2 regions of the Pseudoduganella sp. OTU4001 genome follow, and region 1 is predicted to be linked to the other one. Evidence: predicted binding sites of a transcription regulator. Region 1 holds the regulator's gene; the other holds the start of a gene.

What was found. The regulator HrcA, encoded in region 1, represses chaperone genes, less so after heat shock. The targets are predictions, from matches to a motif close to TTAGCACTCNNNNNNNNNGAGTGCTAA.
Region 2: the regulator HrcA is predicted to act here: its motif matches at 5,283-5,309, upstream of groES (co-chaperone GroES).

The regions. Positions count from the first base shown of each region.
Region 1 covers NZ_JASATG010000016.1:114,226-122,213, reverse strand. The annotation lists gene AAHE99_RS16125 (MotA/TolQ/ExbB proton channel family protein) at 1-595, opposite strand, end outside; gene dapB (4-hydroxy-tetrahydrodipicolinate reductase) at 595-1,404, opposite strand; gene AAHE99_RS16115 (outer membrane protein assembly factor BamE) at 1,416-1,967, opposite strand; gene fur (ferric iron uptake transcriptional regulator) at 2,049-2,477, shown strand; gene hrcA (heat-inducible transcriptional repressor HrcA) at 2,530-3,546, opposite strand; gene AAHE99_RS16100 (HAD family hydrolase) at 3,551-4,246, opposite strand; gene AAHE99_RS16095 (hypothetical protein) at 4,382-4,963, shown strand; gene AAHE99_RS16090 (hypothetical protein) at 4,977-5,549, shown strand; gene rsmA (16S rRNA (adenine(1518)-N(6)/adenine(1519)-N(6))-dimethyltransferase RsmA) at 5,685-6,455, opposite strand; gene pdxA (4-hydroxythreonine-4-phosphate dehydrogenase PdxA) at 6,467-7,531, opposite strand; gene AAHE99_RS16075 (peptidylprolyl isomerase) at 7,548-7,988, opposite strand, start outside.
Region 2 covers NZ_JASATG010000012.1:85,205-93,192, reverse strand. The annotation lists gene AAHE99_RS13345 (serralysin-like metalloprotease) at 1-2,995, opposite strand, end outside; gene AAHE99_RS13340 (response regulator transcription factor) at 3,138-3,818, shown strand; gene AAHE99_RS13335 (ATP-binding protein) at 3,826-5,214, shown strand; gene groES (co-chaperone GroES) at 5,344-5,634, shown strand; gene groL (chaperonin GroEL) at 5,674-7,320, shown strand; gene AAHE99_RS13320 (DUF6882 domain-containing protein) at 7,398-7,988, shown strand, end outside.

The DNA.
Region 1 (7,988 bases):
TGCGGTTGATGCGGTTAAAGCCGTTATACGCCAGCAGCGCAGGAATCGCCACCACCAGGCCCACGCCCGTCATGATCAGCGCCTCGCCCACCGGCCCGGCCACCTTGTCGATCTGCACCGTGCCCGATGCCGACACCGCCGCCAGCGCATGGTAGATGCCCCACACCGTGCCCAGCAGCCCGACAAACGGCGCGGTCGAAGCGATCGACGCCAGCAAGGTCAGGCCGCTTTCCAGACGCGTGGTCGAGACATGGATCGCATCGCGCAGCACGCGCGTGGCCTGCTCGGCGCGCCCCATCTCGGCGCCGATGCTGCCGGCCTTGGCGCGTTCCAGCTGGCCCGCGCCGGCCTGCGCCACATCGGCGAAAATGCCTTCCTGGTCGCGCGCCGCCATCAGCGCCACGCCATCGGCCACGCTGGGCGCATCCCAGAACGCCTGCACCGACGGCGCCGCGCGCCGGATGCGCCAGGACGACCAGCCCTTCCACAGGATGAAGAACCAGGACGCCAGCGACATCGCCAGCAGCAGGTAGGCCACCGCGTGGCTGATCGCGTCGCCGCGCTCCCAGTAGCTGGCGAAAGTAAAGTGCTCCATCAGCCCTTCAGGCCCAGCACGTCGTACATATCGTAGAGGCCAGTCTGCTTATCGGCCAGCCACTGCGCCGCGCGCAGCGAACCGTTGGCATAGTGCTGGCGCGAGGACGACTTGTGGCTGATCTCGATGCGCTCGCCCTCGGTGGCGAACATCACGGTATGGTCGCCGATGATGTCGCCGCCGCGCACGGTGGCAAAGCCGATCTGCGACGGCTCGCGCGGGCCGGTCACGCCTTCGCGCGCGAACACGCCGACTTGCTTCAGGTCGCGCCCCAGCGCATCGGCGATCACCTCGCCCATTTTCAGCGCGGTGCCGGACGGCGCATCCACCTTGTGGCGGTGGTGCGCTTCGATGATCTCGATGTCGTAGCCGATGTCGAACTGCTTGGCCGCGAATTCCAGCAGCTTCAGGGTCACGTTCACGCCCACGCTCATATTCGGCGCGAACACGATGGCGGTCTTCTCGGCCGCCGCCGCGATGGCGGCCTTGCCGGCCGCGTCGAAACCGGTGGTGCCGATCACCATCTTCACGCCGTGCTCAGCGCAGTAAGCCAGGTGTTCCAGCGTGCCTTCCGGACGGGTGAAGTCGATCAGCACGTCGGCGTCCGCCAGGCCGGTGGCCAGGTCGGCCGTCACGGCCACGCCGGCCGGCTGGCCGGTGAACGCGGCGGCATCCTGGCCCAGGGCCGGCGAGCCGGCGCGGTCCAGGGCGCCGGCCAGGCGCGCATCGGGCGCAGCCTGTACCGCCTCGATCAGCATATGGCCCATGCGGCCGCTGGCGCCAGCGATGGCGATCTTCAATTGCGTCATGCTTGATTCCTTTATTGCTTCTGGCCCGATTCCTGGCCGCCCGGCAGCGGCGCCTTGCCCGGCGCGGCATTGTCCTTGGCCGCCTCGGCCTTCTTGAATTCCTTGATCGGACCGGCGATACGGGCGATGTATTCCTGTTCGGTCGGCAGGTTGCCGCCTTCGAAGCGCTCGACCTTGTCGTCCTTGTCGAAATACACCACCACGGTGCTGGTGGTCAGCTCGCCATTACCCTTGGCCAGGCGGAACGGGTAGTCCCAGCGCTGGGCGTGGAACGGGTCGGCCATCAGCGCCGTGCCGAGCAGGAAGCGCACCTGGTCCTTGGTCATGCCGGGCTTGAGCTGGGCCAGCATTTCCTGCGAGACGAAGTTGCCTTGCTGGATGGTCGGGCGGTACGGCGAGAAGAACCACAGGAATTTCTGCACCTGGGTAATGGTGGTGGTCTGGGCGCCTTGCGAGGCTTCGACCGGGGCCACGGTGGCCGGCTGGCTGGCGCAGGCGGCCAGCAGGGCTGCCGCCAGCAGCGGGGTGCTTCGTTGCAACAAAGACAGCGGGGTGACGCGCATGTTATGAAACCTCAATTCCGTGAGCAGAAGTGCCTAAAACGCTATATCATAAAGCACTTCCCGCAACTGACGTTAGCAAACATGAGTAACAGCCCTACCGACCTGAAGGCGTCCGGCCTGAAGGCTACCTTGCCGCGCCTGAAAATCCTCGATATTTTCCAGAGCAGCCCCGTGCGCCACCTGACCGCGGAAGACGTGTACAAGCTGCTGCTGGCCGAGAATATGGACGTCGGCCTGGCCACCGTGTACCGCGTGCTGACCCAGTTCGAGCAGGCCGGCCTGCTGCACCGTAACCATTTCGAGAGCGGCAAGGCGATTTTCGAGCTGAACGAAGGCTCGCACCACGACCACCTGGTGTGCCTGGATTGCGGCCGGGTCGAAGAATTCGTCGACGACGAGATCGAAAAGCGCCAGCAGCGCATCGCCGCCGAGCGCGGCTTCAAGATTGCCGAGCATGCGCTGGCGATCTACGGCACCTGCACCAAGGAACAGTGCCCGCACAAGCACTAAAACCGGTAAAGCGGTGTCTGACCCGCCGGGTCGGACACCCGGTTTACCGGTTTCAGTGGTTGCTCAACGCATTCGACAGCAGCCGCGAGGTAATATCGACAATCGGGATCACCCGCTCGTACGCCATGCGGGTCGGCCCGATCACCCCCAGCGTCCCCACGATCTTGCCGTTGGCCTCATAAGGCGCGGTCACCACGCTCATTTCATCCATCGGCACCAGCTGCGAATCGCCGCCGATAAAGATCTGCACCCCGGACGCCTTGGACGACACGTCCAACAGCTGCACCAGCCCGGTCTTCTGCTCGAACAGGTCGAACATCGCCCGCAGCGACGACATATTCGACGACAGGTCGCTCACCGACAGCAAGTTGCGCTCGCCGGCGATCACCATGTCCTCGGACGATTCGGCCATCGCCTCCGAGCCCGCCTCCACCGCCGCCTGCATCAGGCGTCCCATATCGTCGCGCAGCTGGCGCAGTTCGCCCTGCAGGCGCCCGCGCACGTCGTCGAACGACAGCCCGGAATAGTGCTGGTTGATGAAATTGGCCGACTGCTGCAGCTGGGCCGGCGTGTAATCGACGTCGGTCAGCAGGATACGGTTCTGCACATCGCCCGACGGCGCCACGATCACCAGCAGCACGCGCTTCTCGCCCAGGCGCAGGAATTCGATTTGCTGGAACACCGACTCGTGGCGCGGCGCCAGCACCACCCCGGCGAACTGGGTCAGCGAGGACAGCATCTGCGCCGCATTGGCGATCAGCTTTTGCGGTTGCGGCGAGGCGGCGCGCAGGCTGGCCTGCACCGCGCTTTCATCGATATGCTGCACCGTCAGCAGGGTGTCGACAAAGATGCGGTAGCCGCGCGGGGTCGGCACGCGCCCGGCCGAAGTATGCGGGCTGGCCACATAGCCCTGCTCCTCCAGGTCCGCCATCACATTGCGGATGGTGGCCGGCGACAGTTCCAGGCCGGGCAATTTGGACAGCGAGCGCGAGCCGACGGGCTGGCCGTCGGCGATATAACGCTCGACCAGGGCTTTGAGCAGGGTTTGGGCACGGATATCGAGATGCATACGTCTATTCTGCCAACTGTTGTTCCAGCCACGCAAGCAATTCATCCAGCGTAGCGCAAATCGCATCGGGCTGCGGCGCGCCGTCCGGCAGGGCCGCGCCGCGCCGGTTCAGCCACACCGCGCGCAGGCCGGCCGCCTGCGCCCCCGCCACGTCGAGCGCCAGGTCGTCGCCGACGTACACCGCATCGTGCGGCGCCACGCCCAGCGCGGCGCAGGCCGCGCGGAAAATACCGGGATCGGGCTTGGCGGCGCCGAAGTGGGCGGCCGCCAGCGATACCTCAAAATGGTGGGCCAGGCCGATTACTTCAAGGTCGGCATTGCCATTGGAAATCGTGCCCAGCTGCACCTGCTGGCGCAGCTTGAGCAAGCCCGGCAGCACATCGTCATACGGCGTCACCGCATTGCGCGCCGCGAAAAAGTGCCGCATCGCGCCATCGACGTGGGCCGCATCCTCGCCGGCCGCCGCAAACGCCGCCTGCAGGCTGGCGCGCCGCAGCCGGCCCAGGTCGATCAGCAGTTCCGGCTGCGCCTCGGCCAGCTCGGCGCGGTGCGCGCGCAGGGCGTCGATCGACCACTGCGCCGCCACTTTCGGCGCATGCGCCGCCAGCCAGGCATGCAGGGTCACTTCCGCCTCGGCAATGACGGGCGCGATCGGCCACAGGGTATCGTCCAGGTCAAACAGGATGGCTTTCGGCTTCATGGAGCCATTGTACCAAGCCCGGTTGCACCCTGTTACAAGGGAAAAGCAGGCCAAAACGGCTAAAGATGTGGCAAATGCACTAAAATAGGCGCCGATTTGAATGGCGCCGACGCGCAATCGACTGGAGAACGTGGAATGAAGAGTAAGTATCTGTCCGCCGCCGCAGCCCTGCTGTGCGCCGCCGGCCTGGCCGCCTGTGGCGGCAGTGGCAACGCCAATATGGCACTGGGCGCCCAGGTCTACGGCCTGGACCGCAGCGGCCTGGTGCTGCAAAACAATGGCGGCGACGACCTGGAAGTCAGCCCGGCCCAGACCGTGTGGTTCTTCAAGACCCTGCTGTCGCCCGACGCCGCGTTCAACGTGACGATCAAGGCGCAGCCGAGCGGCGTCACCTGCAAGATTGCCAACAACACCGGCAAGATCAACTACTACTCCTACCAGCAGACCGTGGTCACCTGCACCCCGGTGCAGTACGCGCTGGGCGGCACCGTGGTGGGCCTGACAGGCAGCGGCCTGGTGCTGGCCAACGGCGCCCTGACCGTCGGCGTGGTGCCTGGCGCCGGCAACACCTTCGAGTTCAACGCCAAGATCAATAACGGCGCCGTGTACGGCGTCACCGTGCTGGCCCAGCCAGTCGGCCAGACCTGCACCGTCGCCAATGGCGTCGGCACCATGCCGCAGGCGAACGTCAGCAATGTGGTAGTCACCTGCCAATAAGATAGGAAACCAGATGAAAGCAAAACTGATTGGCGCGGCCGTCCTGGCCGGCGCCGCCCTGGCCGCCTGCGGCGGCAAGGCCAGCTTCACCATCGGCGGCACCGTCAACGGCCTGAGCAACCAGGGCCTGGTGCTGCAGAACGGCAGCGACACCGTGGCGGTGCCGGCCGGCGCCACCACCTTCGCCTTCCCCAACCAGATCGACTACGGCACCGAGTACAACGTCTCGATCAAGACCCAGCCCGACCATATGGAATGCACGGTGCCCAACGGCCACGGCTCGGCCGGCCGCACCGCCAGCATCAACGTGGTGGTCAACTGCAGCCAGAAGACCTATTACCTGGGCGGCAAAGTGGTCAACCTGAAAGGCAGCGGCCTGACCATCATCAACGGCAGCAGCAGCGGCCAGCTGGTGCTCAACAAGGACGCCACAGAGTTCTCGTTCGCCAACATCCCGGTCGGCACCGCCTACGGCCTGGCCGTGCTGAAGCAGCCGACCGACCCGGCCCAGGTCTGCACCATCACCAACCCGACCGGCGTGATGGGCGATGCCGACCGCATGAACGTGGTGATTACCTGCCAGTGATATAAGGAAATGGAATGACGGGGATTCCAAAAATAAATTGGAACAATATGCTGTGACGCAGCATACTGAACCCGTCTCCTCCACTTCTTCACAAGAATTGGATTTCAAGCCCGCTCCCTGAGCGGGCTTTTTTTCTTAGAGCGGCAGGTTGGCCAGCGCCACGTAGGCTGCGACCGGCACGGTTTCCGGGCGGTCGCCCGGGTTGATGCCGGCCGCCTCCAGCTGCTCCGGCGTGAACATGCCGGCCACGCAGTTGCGGATCACCTTGCGGCGCTGCGAGAAGGCTTTCTGCACCACCGCTTCCAGGCGCGCGGCGTCGCAGGCCAGCGGCTGTTCGATCGGCACCATGCGCACGATGGCCGAGTCGACTTTCGGCGGCGGGTCGAACGCTTCCGGCGGCACGATGAACAGCAGCTCCATGCGGTAGCGCCACTGCAGCATCACCGACAGGCGGCTGTAGGCCTTGGTGCCCGGTTCGGCCACCATGCGCTCCACCACTTCCTTTTGCAGCATGAACACCTGGTCCTGCACCAGCGGCGCGAATTCGGCCAGGTGGAACAGCAGCGGCGAGGAGATGTTGTACGGCAGGTTGCCCACCACGCGCAGCTTCTTGCCCTGCGGCACCGGGATGTAGCCGAAGTCGAACTTCAGCGCGTCGCCGGCGTGGATGGTGAGCTTGTCGCGCGGGTAGTTCTTTTCCAGGCGCGCCACCAGGTCGCGGTCCAGCTCCACCACGTGCATATGCGGCAGGGACTTCAGCAAGAGGTCGGTCATGGCGGCCAGGCCGGGGCCGATTTCCACCATGGTGTCGTCGGGGCGCGGGTCGATGGCGTCGATGATGTTGCCGAGCACGTTGTCGTCGTGCAGGAAGTTCTGGCCGAAGCGTTTGCGGGCGATGTGTTTCATATTGTGCTTTCTTATCGGGTGCTGGCTTGCACCATGTGCAGGGCGGCTTGCAGCGCGGCCTGCATGCTGGAATCGTCGGCGCGGCCCAGGCCTTGCGCGGCCAGGTCGAGCGCGGTGCCGTGGTCGACCGAGGTGCGGATCAGCGGCAGGCCGAGGGTGATGTTGACGCCGTGGCCGAAGGTGGCGTACTTCAGCACCGGCAGGCCCTGGTCGTGGTACATGGCCAGCACGCAGTCGGCGTCTTGCAGGTATTTGGGCTGGAACAGGGTGTCGGCCGGGTACGGGCCGCGGGCGTCGATGCCGCGCTCCCTTGCTGCGGCCAGCGCGGGCGTGATGGTGTCGATTTCCTCGCGCCCAAGGTAGCCGTTCTCGCCGGCGTGCGGGTTGAGGCCCGCCACCAGGATGCGTGGCTGCGCGATGCCGAATTTGGCGCGCAGGTCGGCATGGATGATGTCGAGCGTCTGGCCCAGCCCGGCCTGCGTCAGCGCGGCGCTGACGTCCTTGAGCGGCAGGTGGGTGGTGGCCAGGGCGACGCGCAGCTGCGGCGCGCCGGCTGGCGCGGCGGGCTGGCCGGCCAGCATCATGACGACGCGCGCGGTGCCGGTGCGTTCGGCGAAGTATTCGGTGTGGCCCGAGAAGGCCACGCCGGCGTCGTTGATGGTGGATTTCTGCACCGGCGCGGTGGCCACGGCGTCGAACCAGCCGGCCTGCACGCCTTCGATGGCGGCGTCCAGCGTGGCCAGCACGTAGCGGCCGTTTTCCTTATCCAGCAAGCCCGGCCGCACATGCGCGCCGAGCGGGATATCCAGCGCGCACAGGCGGTCGGCGCCGAAATGCGGCAGGCCGGCATTGCGCGCCGCCATGGTGGTGACGGCGCTGATGCGGATCGCGGGATCGATTTCCGAGGCCGTCATGGCCAGGAAGGCGGCATCGCCAACCAGCACCGCATTGACCTGGTGCCGCATGGCCCACGCCGCGCGGATGGCGATTTCCGGCCCGATGCCGGCCGGCTCGCCGGTGGTGATGGCGAGGACAGGGCGCACACCAGGGCGCCGTGTAGCAAGGTTGGCGCTCATGGTGTCCCCCGCCTGCTTATTTCAGCGACTCGTCGCGGAATTCGACATAGGCGCGGTCGCGCACCTGGCGCTGCCAGTCCTCGACCGCCTCCACCAGCTTGCGCTCGCGCAGCGCATTGCGCGCGGCGGCGCGCTGCTTCTCTTTCGACACGTCGTCGGCCTTGCGCTCCAGCACCTCGATCAGGTGGTAGCCGAAGGCGGTCTCGATCGGCTCCGACACCACGCCCGGCTTCAGCGCATCCATCGCGCGCTCGAATTCAGGCAGCGCGTCGCCCGGCGCCAGCCAGCCCAGGTCGCCGCCCTTGGCGGCCGAATCCTGCGAGTGCACGCGCGCCAGCTCGTCGAACTTGGCGGCCTTGTTGTCGATGCGTTGCTTCAGCTCCAGCAGCTTGCGCTTCACCTCCGCCGCGTTCTGGGTCGGGGTGACCTTCAGCAGGATGTGGCGCACGTGGGTCTG
Region 2 (7,988 bases), on a different contig from region 1:
CCTCGCCCGCCACCACGGCGTTGTAAGTACCAACTGCCGTCACGACGTCATTGCCGGCGCCGGAAACGATACCGGTCTTGCTGCCCGCTACGCTGATCACGTCGTTGCTGGCGCCAGTAACCACCAGGTTGTTCTGGCCAGCCGCCGTGACCACGGTGGCAGCGCTGCCGCCTACCAGCACATTGTTCTTGCCGAAGGCGGTGATCACTTCCGTGCCGGACTGGCTGGTGGCCGCGCCGGACAGGCCAGCCTTGGCTACCAGGTCGGTCGCCGCCACGCCGGCAGCAATGGAGTCGACCAGGCCGACAGCGGTTGCCGCCACTTCCTTGTAGTCGCCGGTGACGACCAGGTTGTTGGCGCCGATGGCGGTCACTTTGTCCACGCCTGCGTCGCCCCACACGATATTGCGGGCGCCGAATACGGTGGCGACGTCGTTGCCGTTGCCGCTCCAGACCACGTTGTTGGCGCCGATCGCGGTGGTGATGTCGTTGCCGCCGCCGGTGTAGACCACATTGGTATTGCCGACCGCGGTCACCACGTCGTTGCCGTTGCCGCCAGCGACGTTGTTGCCGATGAACTTGGTGATCTGCGAGGTCACGCCGCCTGCGGCGTTACCCAGCTTGGCGCTGACATCGTTGATGCCTTCGCCCAGGCCGGTCACCACCACGTTGTTCTGGCCAGCAGCCGTCACCACGTTGTTGCCGGCCATATTGACCACCACGTTGTTGCCGCCCAGGGCGGTGGTGACGTTGTCGCCGCCGTTGGCCAGCACGATATTGTTGCCGCCCACGGCAGTCACGATATCCTTGCCGCCGCCGGTATAGACCACGTTGTTGCCGCCGGCTGCCACCACGATGTCGTTGCCCACACCGCTGTTGATGGCGGAAGTCAGCTTGCTGGTGACGTTGGATACGGCCTTGGCGGCATCCTTGGAAGGCATGACATTCGTCAGCACCGAGCCCAGGCCGCCTGCCGCCGCCTTGACCATGCCACCCAGCTCGGTCAGCACGACGTTGGTGCCGCCGGCCGCAATGGTGGTGTTGCCGCCCACGGTGCTGGCGATCAGGTTGCCCGCGCCCAGGCCCAGCAGGGTGTTGCCGCTGCCATTGGACAGGATCACATTGTTCACGCCCACGGCCGCCTGCATATTGCCGCCCTGGTTGCTGACCAACGCATTGGTGCTGCCCAGTGCGCCCACCTTGTTATTGGCGCCGCCGGTGTAGATGACGTTGACCGCGCCGCCTGCCACGATCTTGTTGCTGCCGCCACCGTCGACAATGACGTTGGCGCCGCCGCCGGCGATGATGGTGTCGTTGCCGTCGTTGGCGTTGATGCCGTTGCCGCCGCCCAGCGCCAGCACGCTGTCGCTGCCGTCAGCCGCGTTGACCACGTTCAGGCCGCCGATCGCGCTGATGTTGTCGTTGCCGGCGCCACTGTTGATGACGTTGGAACCGCCTTTGGCATCGATCTTGTCGGCGCCGCCCAGGGTGGTGATGACGTTGGAGGCGGCATTAGCGGTAATGACGTTGTTGCCGTGGCCAGCGTTGATTACGTTGGACGCGCCGTTGGCCGTGATGCGGTCGACGTGGTCGCCCGTATTCAGTACGTTGCTGGCGCCATTCAGGGTAACGGTGTTGGTGCCGTGGCCAGCGTTGATCTCGTTGGAAGCGCCGGCAGCGGTAATGGTGTCGTCATTGTCGCCGGTGGTGATCTTGTTGCGGCCACCCTCGGCATTGACGGTGTTGTTGCCATGGCCAGCATTGATCTGGTTGTTGGCCGCCTTGACGGTGATCTTGTCGGCGCCATAGTTGGTGTTGATGACGTTCGACACGCCATCGGCCACCACCACGTCGTCCCAGTTGCCGGTGTTGATGATGTTGGAAGCACCGCCTGCGGTAATGTTGTTGTTGCCATGGTCCGCACTGACGTTGTTGGCGCCACCGTTGACGACGATGGTGTCATGGCCGTCACCAACGGTCACCACCTTGTTGTTACCGCCGTTGGCGGTAATGTTGTTGTTGCCATTGCCAGCATAGATCTCGTTCCAGCCGCCGTTGGCCACGATACGGTCATCGTTGCCGCCAGTGGTGATCTTGTTGCGGCCGCCGTCGGCGTTGACGACGTTATTGCCTTCGCCTGCGTTGATCTGGTTATTGGCCGCCTTGACAGTGATCGTGTCGCTGCCGTAGTTGGTGTTGATGACGTTGTTTACGCCATCGGCGGTCACCACGTCGTCCCAGTTGCCGGTGTGGATGGTGTTCTGGGCGCCGCCAGCGACGATGGTGTTATTGCCATGATCCGCATTGACGTAGTTATTGCCGCCATAGACGGTGATCTTGTCATGGCCGTCACCGGTGGTGGTGACCTTGTTGTTGCCGCCGTTGGCCACCACGGTGTTGTTACCGCCGCGCAGTTCGATATCGTTCCAGCCGCCGTTGGCGGTCACGTTGTCGTTGCCGTTGCCGCCGTCGATTTCGTTGTAGGCCGAATTGACGGACAGGCTGTTGTTGCCCTCGCCCAGGTCGACGTCGGCCGCCGCGCCGGCTGCCACGGTGATATTGTCGTCGCCATTGCCGCCGGAGACCTTGTTGTAAATACCGACGTCGATGCGGATGGTGTCGTTGCCGTTGCCGCCATCGATCACGTTGTAGCCGCCGACTTTCACGGTCAGCGTGTCGTTGCCGTCGTCGCCATAGATATTGTTGTAGGCGCCCGCGTTGACGGTAATGTTGTCGTTGCCGCCGTCACCGTGGATGATGTTGGCGCCAAGCGAACTGGCTGTGTAATTATTATCGCCATTCCCCAGGCTCTTTTTTGTATAGCCCAGTTCCGCGATTTTCTTGGCCGCCGCCGCCATGTCGTTGCCGACCTGCTCGAAGGCGCTGCCAATATCTTTAAAGTCGTCGCCCATATCTTTCACGGCGTCGCCGACTTTATCCACCACCTTTTCGATGGGTTTCACGACGTTTTTCTTGAACCAGCTGCCGAAGCCCATGGTCATCTCCCGATTGTTGAAAAAGGATTACTACTCTTTCATTACACCAAGAGAAGATGACAAAAAGGCTTACAGTTTGATTACAATTCTGTAATCGAGCGCCGCATTGACGGCGCTTTTGTACTTCTGGAAAATGTCAAAGATGAAAGCCCTCCTCGTAGAAGATGAACAGCGGATTGCCAGTTTTGTGTGCAGCGGATTGCGCGAGCAAGGGTTTCTGGTCGACCATTGCGAAGATGGCAACCTCGGTTACGACTACGCCCTGTCCCGCCAATACGACATCATCCTGCTCGACATCATGGTGCCCGGCCGCGACGGCCTGGCCATCCTGAAAGGCCTGCGCCGCGAAGGGCGCGACACGCCCGTCATCCTGCTGACCGCGCGCAATGAGCTGGACGACCGCCTGCAAGGCCTGAACCTGGGCGCCGACGATTACCTGGCCAAGCCGTTTTATGTGGAAGAACTGATCGCCCGCATCCACGCCCTGCTGCGGCGCGTGAGCGGCGAGCGGCAGAACGTGCTGTCGGTAGGCCCGTTGAAACTGGATCGCCTGACCCGCGTGGCCGAACTGGATGGCCGCGAAGTCGAGCTGACCAGCCGCGAATTCAACCTGATGGAATACCTGATGCGCTCCCCGGGCCGGGTCTACACCCGCACCCAGATCCTGGAGCACGTGTGGGGCTACGATTTCGAGCCGCAGACCAATATGGTGGACGTCTGCATCCAGCGCGTGCGCAAGAAGCTCAACCTGCCCGACAGCATCGCCATCGAAGCGGTGCGCGGCGTCGGCTACCGCCTGCGCAAGCCGGACGGCGAGAACTGAGCGCCGCATGAGTTCCGAACGCCGCCCGGTTATCCGTTCATTCCGCCTGCGCATTGCGCTGATCACCACCGGCCTGGCGGTCAGCGTGGTGGCGGTGCTGTTCGTGGCCTCCGCGCTGACGGTGATGCACCGCCGCGCCAGCATCCTGGACCGCATGATGGTGGCGCACCTGGCCGGCCCCGGCTTCGGCGCCAACAGCACCACCGTGTGGCCCGCCATCGACGCCCACCTGAACGCCAGTTTCAGCGGCTTCGCACCGCTCGAAAGCAAGGAGGATTACGCCATCCTGCGCGCGGTCAACACCAAGGGCGGCACCGTCTACCAAAGCCGCAACTGGCCAGCCTCCCTGCTGGTGCCGGAGGCCGCCGACGGCGCCCTGCGCACCTATTACGGCGGCGGCACGCAATGGCGCATCGGCCAGACCCGGCGCGGCGACGTGCTGGTGCAGCTTGGCGTGAATACCACGCTTTCGGAAGCGCAGCTGAAGGCCACCATCGTCAAGTTCGGCGGCGCCGTGGTGATGCTGTGCCTGCTGGTGGGGCTGGTGGCCTGGTACCTGGCCGGCCGCGCCATGCGCCCGATTGAGCACCTCACCGGCGTGATGGAGCGCATCCGCGCCAGCGATATGCGGCAGCGCGTCTCGGCCGACGACGAAGCGCTGGAATTCGACCGCCTGGTCACCGTGTTCAACGACATGCTGGACCGCCTGGAGCGCAGCTTCCTGCAGGCGGTGCGCTTTTCCGGCGACGCCGCGCACGAACTGCGCACGCCGGTGGCGATCCTGCAAGGCGAGCTGGAACGCGCCTTTGAGCGCGCCGGCAACAACCCGGAAATGGAGCAGGCCCTGGCCGATATGCTGGACGAAGTGCGCCGCCTGGACAGCATCGTGCGCAAGCTGCTGATGCTGTCGCGCGCCGACGCCGGCCAGTTGCAGATCCCGCTGCAGCCGCTGGACTTGGTGCCCATGCTGCGCGAACTGGCCGACGATCTGGACATGATGGCGCCGGAACGCCCGCTGCAGCTGCAGCTGCCGCCTGCCATGCCGGCCCAGGGCGACGCCGACCTGCTGCGCCAGGTGCTGCAAAACCTGGTCAGCAACGCCGTCAAATACGGCATTCCCGAAGGCTGGATCGCGATCCAGGCGCGCCGCGCGGGCGCCGGCTGGCAGATCGACGTATCGAACGCCTCGGCCGGCATCGCCTTCGAGCACCGCGAGCGCCTGTTCGACCGCTTCTACCGCGCCGACGAGGCGCACAACCGCCGCGTGGCCGGCGTCGGCCTGGGCCTGGCCCTGGCGCGCGAGATCGCCCGCGCCCACGGCGGCGAGCTGCGGCTGGCGGAATGCACGCCTAGCCAGGTGACTTTCAGCCTATCCTTGCCTGCAATGCAATCTTGACAAAATGGCAGCTTGATCTGTCTCAAAAGAAAATGCCTTGAAAAGGCAAAGTGTCGTCCCTATAATTGTTGGCACTCGTTAGCAGAGAGTGCTAACAAAGATCAATAAACCGAGTTAAAGGAGTTTTGTATGAACCTTCGCCCTTTGCATGACCGCGTCATCGTCAAACGCCTGGACCAGGAAACCAAGACCGCGTCCGGCCTGATCATCCCTGATGCAGCCGCTGAAAAGCCAGACCAGGGTGAAGTGCTGGCAGTTGGCAACGGTAAAGTTGCTGACAACGGCACCGTGCGCGCTCTGGAAGTGAAAGTAGGCGACCGCGTTCTGTTCGGCAAATACGCCGGCCAAGCCGTCAAAGTCGACGGCCAGGAACTGCTGGTAATGCGCGAAGAAGACATCATGGCTGTGGTGCAGAAGTAATCTGCCAGCCCTTAATACAGAATTCAGGAGAGAACTAACATGGCAGCTAAAGAAGTCATTTTCGGCGATTCCGCCCGTTCCAAGATGGTCGAAGGCGTGAACATCCTCGCCAACGCAGTTAAAGTCACCCTGGGCCCGAAAGGCCGCAACGTGGTGCTGGAGCGCTCCTTCGGCGCCCCAACCGTCACCAAGGACGGCGTATCGGTCGCTAAAGAGATCGAACTGAAAGACAAGCTGATGAACATGGGCGCGCAGATGGTCAAGGAAGTCGCTTCCAAGACCTCCGACAACGCCGGTGACGGTACCACCACCGCAACCGTGCTGGCCCAGGCCATCGTCCGCGAAGGCATGAAGTACGTTGCCGCCGGCATGAACCCAATGGACCTGAAGCGCGGCATCGACAAGGCAGTTGCTGCCACCGTCGACCAGCTGAAGTCGATCTCCAAGCCATGCACCACCTCCAAGGAAATCGCCCAGGTTGGCGCGATCTCCGCCAACTCCGACGCTTCGATCGGCGAGCGCATCGCTGAAGCGATGGAAAAAGTGGGCAAGGAAGGCGTGATCACCGTGGAAGACGGCAAGTCCCTGCACGACGAGCTGGATATCGTGGAAGGCATGCAGTTCGACCGCGGCTACCTGTCCCCATACTTCATCAACAACCAGGAAAAGCAAGTTGCCGTGCTGGAGAACCCATTCGTTCTGCTGTGCGACAAGAAGATCTCCAACATCCGCGACCTGCTGCCAGTACTGGAGCAAGTAGCGAAAGCCGGCCGTCCACTGCTGATCATCGCTGAAGACATCGAAGGCGAAGCACTGGCGACCCTGGTGGTGAACAACATCCGCGGCATCCTGAAGACCTGCGCAGTGAAAGCCCCAGGCTTCGGCGACCGTCGCAAGGCCATGCTGGAAGACATCGCCATCCTGACCGGCGGCCAGGTGGTTGCAGAAGAAGTCGGCCTGACCCTGGAAAAAGCCACCCTGGCAGAACTGGGCCAAGCCAAGCGTATCGAAGTGGGCAAGGAAAACACCATCGTCATCGACGGCGCAGGCGAAGCTTCCGCAATCGAAGGCCGCGTGGCGCAGATCCGCACCCAGATCGAAGCTGCAACCTCCGACTACGACCGTGAAAAGCTGCAAGAGCGCGTGGCCAAGCTGGCCGGCGGCGTTGCCGTGATCAAGGTTGGCGCAGCCACCGAAGTCGAAATGAAAGAGAAGAAGGCACGCGTTGAAGACGCACTGCACGCAACCCGCGCAGCTGTGGAAGAAGGCATCGTGCCAGGCGGCGGCGTAGCCCTGCTGCGCGCCCGCGCTTCCCTGAACGTGAAAGGCGACAACGCCGACCAGGACGCAGGTATCAAGATCGTCCTGCGCGCCATGGAAGAGCCACTGCGCATGATCGTTACCAACGCCGGCGAAGAAGCATCGGTGGTGGTCAACGCCGTACAAGCCGGCACCGGCAACTACGGCTACAACGCAGCCAACGGCACCTACGGCGACATGGTTGAAATGGGCGTGCTGGACCCAGCCAAGGTAACCCGTTCCGCTCTGCAGAACGCGGCTTCCATCGCTGGCCTGATGCTGACCACCGACTGCATGGTTGCTGAAGTCGTAGAAGACAAGCCAGCCGGCGGCATGGGCGGTATGGGTGGCATGGGCGGCATGGGTGGCATGGACGGCATGATGTAATAGCCGCCAGCCTCACCGCTGACAAAAGAAAGCCTGCAAGGTTCGCCCTGCAGGCTTTTTTTATATACCATCGGCACATGACGACTGAGACCATCACCTGCCCTACCCACGGCGAATGCGGGTTCGCTTATGTTTGCAAGCATTTGATCGCCAACCCTGCCCAGCGCTGGCACTGCGGCTACCCCGAGGATGGCGATCCCTGGCGCGACGCATGGTGCGATGCGTGCAACGCTGCCTTCGAGCGCGAAGGCGAGTGGAACGAGCATAACGAAGGCGAAGCGGATATTGGCCTGCTTTGCGGCCATTGCTACGAGGACGGGATTGGGCGCAGCGTGACCAGGCTGGAAGGCGCAAAACTGGCCGAGTGGGACGAATTCGTCGGCGCCCACTGCACTACTCTGTCGGATAAGCAGGCCGCCATGTCGGAGCAGCTCGCGCTGAACGATTATCCGCGCTGGGACTACTACCAGGAGACCGCGCAACTGGTCTTCTCCGGCAGCGCACAGCGGCCCGACCTGGTGACGGACGTCGAGTTCGTCGGCACCATCTCCACATCCAGTGACACATGGATGTGGTCCTGGGCCAATTTCAGCCTGCTCGAACCGGTCCGCCGGCGCATCGACGCCGTACGCAGCCTTGGCGAAGAATGCGGCTATCCGCACCTCACC